Linked DNA regions of Blastococcus colisei. The protein of the gene in region 1 binds, or shares a complex with, the protein of each later gene. Links are inferred from orthologs where the notes say so. Each region holds a gene or a part of one and is shown in the gene's direction. Other genes may lie near its edges.

Region 1 (3,350 bases):
GCAGCCCATGAGCTGTGCGGTCTCGGCCTCGCTGAGGTCCTCGAAGTAGCGCAGGACGACGGCGGTGCGGACGCGTGGCGACAGGCGGAGCAGTGCCTGGCGCATCTCGTCGGTCTCGGCGTGGGCGCTCTGCGGGTCGCCGCCGCCGACGTCCGGGAAGGTCTCGAGGACCCGCTCGGTGTTGGTTAACCGGCGCAGCCAGCTCAGGTGCGCGTTGATCATCAGCCGGCGGACGTAGGCGACCGGGTGGTCGGCGTCGCGCACCGTGGCCCATGACCCGTAGGCCTTGGCCAGCGCGGTCTGGAGCAGGTCCTCACCGAGATGGGCGTCCCCCGTGACGAGGCACGCCGTACGCAGCAGTTGCCCGCCGTGGTCGGCGACGAAGTCGGTGAACTCCGCGTCCCTGTGGTCGGTCATCGCTCCTCCGGTGGTCGGTCTCATGAGGAGGACGCGTCGAGGTACCGGTGCCGCCCCATACCGGTATGTATCGGTCTCATAACGGGGTGCCGGCACCGTCGTCCACTGCGAATCCGGAACGTCCGTCGGAGCGTCGGTGGGGCCACGTAACCTCGCGGCGTGGCCCTGGCTCTCTACCGCAAGTACCGCCCGGCGACCTTCGCCGAGGTGGTCGGGCAGGAGCACGTCACCACCCCGCTGATGAACGCGGTGGACGGCGGCCGGATCAACCACGCCTACCTGTTCAGCGGCCCGCGCGGCTGCGGCAAGACGTCGTCGGCGCGGATCCTCGCCCGATCGCTGAACTGCGAGCAGGGGCCGACGTCCACGCCGTGCGGCGTGTGCGAGTCGTGCATCGCCCTGGCGCCCGACGGGCCCGGCTCGCTGGACGTCATGGAGATCGACGCGGCCAGCCACGGTGGTGTCGACGACGCCCGTGACCTGCGGGAACGCGCCTTCTTCGCACCGGTGAGCAGCCGCTACAAGGTCTACATCGTCGACGAGGCGCACATGGTCACCACGCAGGGCTTCAACGCCCTGCTCAAGGTGGTGGAGGAGCCGCCGGACTTCCTCGTCTTCGTCTTCGCGACCACCGAGCCGGAGAAGGTCCTCCCGACCATCCGCTCGCGCACCCACCACTACCCGTTCCGGCTGGTGCCGCCGACGACGCTGCGCGGCCTGCTGGAGAAGACCTGCGAGGCCGAGGGGGTGACCGTCGAGCCGACCGTCTACCCACTGGTGGTCCGCGCCGGTGGCGGCTCGGTCCGCGACTCGCTGTCGATCCTCGACCAACTGCTCGCCGGCGCGGGTCCCGAGGGCGTCACCTACAAGAGCGCCGTCGGGCTGCTCGGCGTCACCGACGACGCGCTGCTCGACGAGACCATCGACGCGCTCGCCGCCCACGACGCCCCGGCGGTGTTCCGCGCCGTCGACCGGGTCGTCGAGGCAGGCCACGACCCGCGGCGCTTCGCCACCGACCTGCTCGACCGGCTGCGTGACCTGATCGTGCTCGACGCCGTCCCCGACGCCGGTGGCAACGGCCTGCTCGACTGCCCGCCGGACCGGCTGGACCTGATGAACCAGCAGGCCTCCGCGCTCGGTTCGGCCACCCTCTCGCGGATGGCCGACACCGTGCACGAGGGCCTCACCGAGATGCGCGGGACGACGGCGCCGCGGCTGCTGCTCGAACTCGTCTGCGCCCGCATGCTGCTGCCGGCCACCGACGGCTCGGCGGCGGCCACCCTCCAGCGGCTGGAGCGGCTCGAGCGGCGGATGTCCATCGCGGGCGAGCACGCCGGGCGCCCCGAGGGCGTACGCGAGGCGCCGACGGCCCCCGTCCGCGAGGCACCCGCGGCCCCGGTCCGCGAGGCACCCGCGGCCCCGGTCCGCGAGGCGCCTGCGGCCCCGGTCCGCGAGGCACCGCGGGCCGCGCCAGCCCCGGCCGCTACACCGTCGGTTCCGCCCGCAGAGCCCGCCGCGGGCACGGGCGCGCGCAAGGAGTACGTCCGCCCGTCGCGGCGCAGCGAGGCTCCGGCGGCCGCCGCCCCCGCGGCCGCTGCGCCCGCCCCGGCCGCCGACGACTGGCCCGAGACGGTGCGGCCGGGCTCGGGCCGGGCCAAGCCGGCCGCCGCACCTGCCGCGGCCGCACCAGCAGCGGCCGCACCAGCAGCGGGCGCGCCGGCTGGTCCGCCGGCCGAGCGGACACCGCCGCGCGCGGTCGCGGGCGAGCCGGACATCCCGCTCCCGCCCGAGCCCACCGACGACGAGGACTGGCCGCACGCCGCCGATCCCGCCGCGGCCCGGGCCGCGGCTGCGCGCACCGACGCCGCCGGGCGGGGGGCGGCCCCGGCTGCCGGTCCGCCCCGGGCCGCGGCCGAGTCCTCACCCGCGCCGCGTGGCGGTGAGCCGACGCCGGTGGTCTCGGCGAACCCCGAACCGGCGGCCGAGGACGGCGAGCTCACCACCACCGACGTCCGCCGGATGTGGCCCGAGCTGCTCGCCGTCGTCAAGCGGCACAAGCGCACCACCGAGGCGCTGCTCAAGAACGCCCAGGTCCACCAGCTGACCAACGGCGTCCTCACCCTCTCGACCTCGTCGCCGGCGCTGGCCCGGCGCTTGGGCGACGACCTGAACAAGGACGTCATCCGGGAGGCGCTCAACGAGCTGCTCGGCGTCCGCTGGCGGGTCGACGCCGTCGTCGAGGGTGCCGCGACCGCCTCGGGCCCGGCCGTCCCGCCGGAGCAGGCCCGGGAGGCGGCGCGCGCCGCCGAGGCCGCGGAGGCCAGCGAGCTCATGGCCGAGCGCGCAGCCGACGTCTCGGCCGCGGCCGGCGGGGCGCCCGAGCCGGTCGTCGACCAGGAGCAGGCGGCGCTGTCCCTGCTCCGTGCCCAGCTCGGCGCCCGCCCCGTGGACAGCTGAACCGATGACCGCGCGCGACCTCCCCGAGGACGAGCAGGCGATCGTCGAGACCGTCGCGCGCTGGGTCGACCGCGAGGTGCGCCCGCACGCCGGCCGGCTGGAGCGGGCCCAGGAGTACCCCGCCGCGCTCATCGACCAGATGAAGGAGATGGGGGTCTTCGGGCTCGCCGTCCCGGCACGGTGGAGCGAGTCCGCTGTCTCCACCCGCTGCTTCGCGCTCGTCACGGCTGAGCTCGCCCGCGGCTGGATGAGCCTGGCCGGTGCGATGGGCGGCCACAGCGTCGTCGCCCGCCTGCTCGCCACGTACGGCACGCCCGAGCAGCAGGAGCGCTGGCTGCCGCGGATGGCGACAGGAGAGGTCCGTGCCGCGATGGCGCTCACCGAGCCCAGCGGGGGCTCCGACCTGCAGGACATCCGCACCCGCGCCGTCCGGGACGGCGACTCCTACGTCGTCGACGGCACCAAGACGTGGATCA
Region 2 (3,189 bases), on another replicon or contig:
CCTGATGAGCGAGCGGCGGGCGACCTACACGCAGGTCACCGAGCTCACGGCCCGCATCAAGAGCCGCGCAAGGCAATGACACTGCGGTCCTCCGGACCGCGCCGCCTCCAATTGCCGTCCCCCAGCCCGCTGAGCCGTTGAGTCGCGCCTGCGCGGACCCTCCGGGCCCACTCGGCGCGACGGGTGCCGTCCCCGGCTGGCTCGGAGCCATCGCCCTGGCCGCGGTGTCGTCCGGAGGACGACGAAGTTGTTGGCCGCGGTGTCGTCCGGAGGACGTCGGAGTTGTTTCCCACTGGGTTGTCCACAGCCGTGGAAAGAAGTCGACACCCCCGGAGCCCTCGTCCGGGGCGGTAGCTGCCGGTGGCCGGTCGGTGATCCGCGTCGACTCGTCGAGAAGTTGTCCCCAGGGATGTGCACAGGTTGGGGAGATCTCGTGCCCGACGGGTCACCGCTGGTCACCGAAGCCCGTCGGCCGACCGTGCTGCCGCCGACGCCGATCCGTCCCTGAATCCCGCCCTGACCTGCAGGTATGGCGAACATGCCCCGATCCCGGTCCCGGAGGACCGATCGCCGTCGCCGTCGGGCTGGGCACGACCTGGGGATCCAGCAGGGAGACACGGGGGACAAGGGGTGGACGCCGACCGACGACGGTGAACAACCGTCGAGATGTCCACGTGTCGACAACAGGTCGACGGTGACCGCCCACAATCGGCCAACAGCCGTGGTCGGGACCTGACCTGCACGAACGGCCTCGATCCCCAGCTTCCACACGTGTGATGACGAGGATGAGGGAGTTATCTCGGAGATTCTCGAACCACACTCTGGGTGGGGAAGCTCCGTTCCGGAGCGCAGCCCCGAGCCCTGACCCAGACACGAAGCCAGGCACGAGACCCGCACCGGCGGGCAGCAGATCGGAGTGGGGAGCCTGCGCCGGAAGAGGCGTAACAGCTCATCGAGGGACCGGGGTTTCCCCCGGGGGGACCGCAGCAGGCACGATGAGCACCGCACCGGCACCGGACGCACCTGCGCCCACCTGCCGGTGCACGAGGGCCGTTCCCGCGAGAGGGACGCCGAAGCTGAGCTGGGGTGGGTCGAGAGATGAAGTTCCGGGTGGCACGTGAGGTGCTCGCCGACGCCGTCGCCTGGACGGCACGCAGCCTGCCGCCGCGTCCCTCCGTGCCGGTCCTGGCCGGGATCCTGCTCGAGGTCGACGGGAACCAGCTGTCGGTCTCCGGGTTCGACTACGAGGTGTCCGCCCGCGCCGAGGTCGACGTGAACGCCACCGAGGCCGGCCGCGTCCTCGTACCGGGCCGGCTGCTCGCGGAGATCACCCGGGCGCTACCGCCGCACCAGGTGGACATCACGGCCGAGGGTCCGCGGCTGTCGATCACCTGCGGCAACGCCCGCTTCAGCCTGCCGACGCTGCCGGTCGAGGACTATCCCTCCCTGCCGTCGATGCCGTCGTCGGCCGGGCTGGTCGACAGCGACGTCTTCGCCGAGGCGGTCGGCCAGGTGGCCGTGGCCGCAGGCCGCGACGACACCCTCCCGATGCTCACCGGCGTCCGGCTGGAGATCGAGGACGACCTGATCACCCTGGCCGCCACCGACCGGTACCGGCTGGCGGTGCGCGAGTTCGCCTGGCGGCCGGAGACCCCGGGGGTGTCCGCCGCGGTCCTCGTGCCCGCCCGCACCCTGGCCGACGCGGCCAAGACGCTGACCAGCGGGCCGGAGATCGTGCTCTCGCTGGCGTCCGGCAGCTCCGGCGAGGGGATCCTCGGCCTGTCGGGCAAGGACCGGCAGACGACGACGCGCCTGCTCGACGCGGAGTTCGTGAAGTACCGCGCGATCATGCCCAACGAGTCGAACTCGCACGCCACGCTGCCGGTGGGACTGTTCACCGACGCCGCCAAGCGCGTGGCCCTGGTAGCCGAGCGCGGCACGCCGCTGCGCTGCGAGTTCACCCCCGGGCAGGTCACCCTGCGCGCCGGCGGCAGCGACGAGGAGGGGCAGGCCGAGGAGCGCTGCGACGTCGAGTTCGACGGCGAGCCGCTGACCATCGGCTTCAACCCGACGTTCCTGCTCGACGGACTGGCCGCGGTGCACAGCGAGCGGGCGCGGATGGACTTCACCAGCCCGCTCAAGCCGGCCGTGCTCTCCGGCGTCGAGGAGCCGGCCGCCGACGACGGCCGGCCGGAGAAGCCGGCCGAGCGCAGCGGGAGCTACCGCTACCTGATCATGCCGGTGCGGCTGCCCGGCTGAGCCGCCGGAGCCGGCTCCCTTTCGCGCAACTCCCGGCGAGCCAGCACGATTGAGCCACTTCGCGAACCACCGACCAGGACAGAACGCCGAGAGGGGACGCCGTCGTGCAGTTGGGGCTGATCGGGCTGGGCAAGATGGGCGGCAACATGGCCGAGCGGCTGCGCCGTGCCGGCCACGAGGTGGTCGGCTACGACCGCGCGCCGGGGAAGCGCGACGTCGAGAGCCTGCCCGAGCTCGTGGAGGCGCTGTCCGCGCCGCGGGTCGTCTGGGTGATGGTGCCCTCCGGCGAGCCGACCCGGGCGACCGTCAAGGAGCTGTCCGAGCTGCTCAGCCCGGGCGACGTGATCATCGAGGGCGGCAACTCGAAGTACACCGACGACCAGGTGCACGACGTGATGTGCCGGGAGAAGGGCGTCGGCTACATCGACGCGGGCGTCTCCGGCGGCGTCTGGGGCCTGGAGAACGGCTACGCGCTGATGGTCGGCGGCACCAAGGACGACGTCGCCAAGTCCCAGCCGATCTTCGACGCGCTGAAGCCGCCCGCCCCGCATGACGAGTCGGGCCAGGAGCTGCCGGGAGCAGGGTTCGTGCACGCCGGGCCCGTCGGTGCCGGTCACTTCAGCAAGATGGTCCACAACGGCATCGAGTACGCGCTGATGCAGGCCTACGGCGAGGGCTACGAGCTGCTCGCCGCCGTCGACCTGATCGAGGACGTGCCCGGCGTCATCGCGTCCTGGACGCAGGGCACCGTCATCCGCTCCTGGCTGCTGGACCTGCTGGTCCGGGCCCTGCAGGAGGACCCGGAGCTCGAGCAGATCACCGGTTACGCCGAGGACTCCGGCGAGGGCCGGTGGACCGTCGAGCAGGCCATCGAGAACGCCGTCCCGATGCCGACGATCGCGGCGTCGCTGTTCGCCCGCTTCGTCTCGC

Evidence for each region.
Region 2: the proteins of FHU33_RS22255 (region 1) and dnaN are in contact, whole or in part, in a cryo-EM structure (PDB 8GIZ), measured with the Escherichia coli proteins. The link is inferred for Blastococcus colisei from one-to-one orthologs.

The regions. Positions count from the first base shown.
Region 1 is NZ_VFQE01000002.1:581,617-584,966, reverse strand. What follows is about bases 186-3,225. They hold FHU33_RS22255 (DNA polymerase III subunit gamma and tau), read left to right. Parts: upstream 186-576; coding sequence 577-2,874; downstream 2,875-3,225. Other genes in these bases: FHU33_RS22250 (acyl-CoA dehydrogenase family protein), read left to right, coding at 2,879-3,225; FHU33_RS22260 (SigE family RNA polymerase sigma factor), read right to left, coding at 186-417. Also shown: more of FHU33_RS22260, read right to left, coding at 1-185; more of FHU33_RS22250, read left to right, coding at 3,226-3,350. UniProt on the Escherichia coli protein: Part of the beta sliding clamp loading complex, which hydrolyzes ATP to load the beta clamp onto primed DNA to form the DNA replication pre-initiation complex.
Region 2 is NZ_VFQE01000001.1:62,496-65,684, reverse strand. The notes cover bases 300-3,178. They hold dnaN (DNA polymerase III subunit beta), read left to right. Parts: upstream 300-1,098; coding sequence 1,099-2,259; downstream 2,260-3,178. Other genes in these bases: gnd (phosphogluconate dehydrogenase (NAD(+)-dependent, decarboxylating)), read left to right, coding at 2,364-3,178. In the rest of the region: chromosomal replication initiator protein DnaA, read left to right, coding at 1-79; more of gnd, read left to right, coding at 3,179-3,189. UniProt on the Escherichia coli protein: Confers DNA tethering and processivity to DNA polymerases and other proteins. Acts as a clamp, forming a ring around DNA (a reaction catalyzed by the clamp-loading complex) which diffuses in an ATP-independent manner freely and bidirectionally along dsDNA.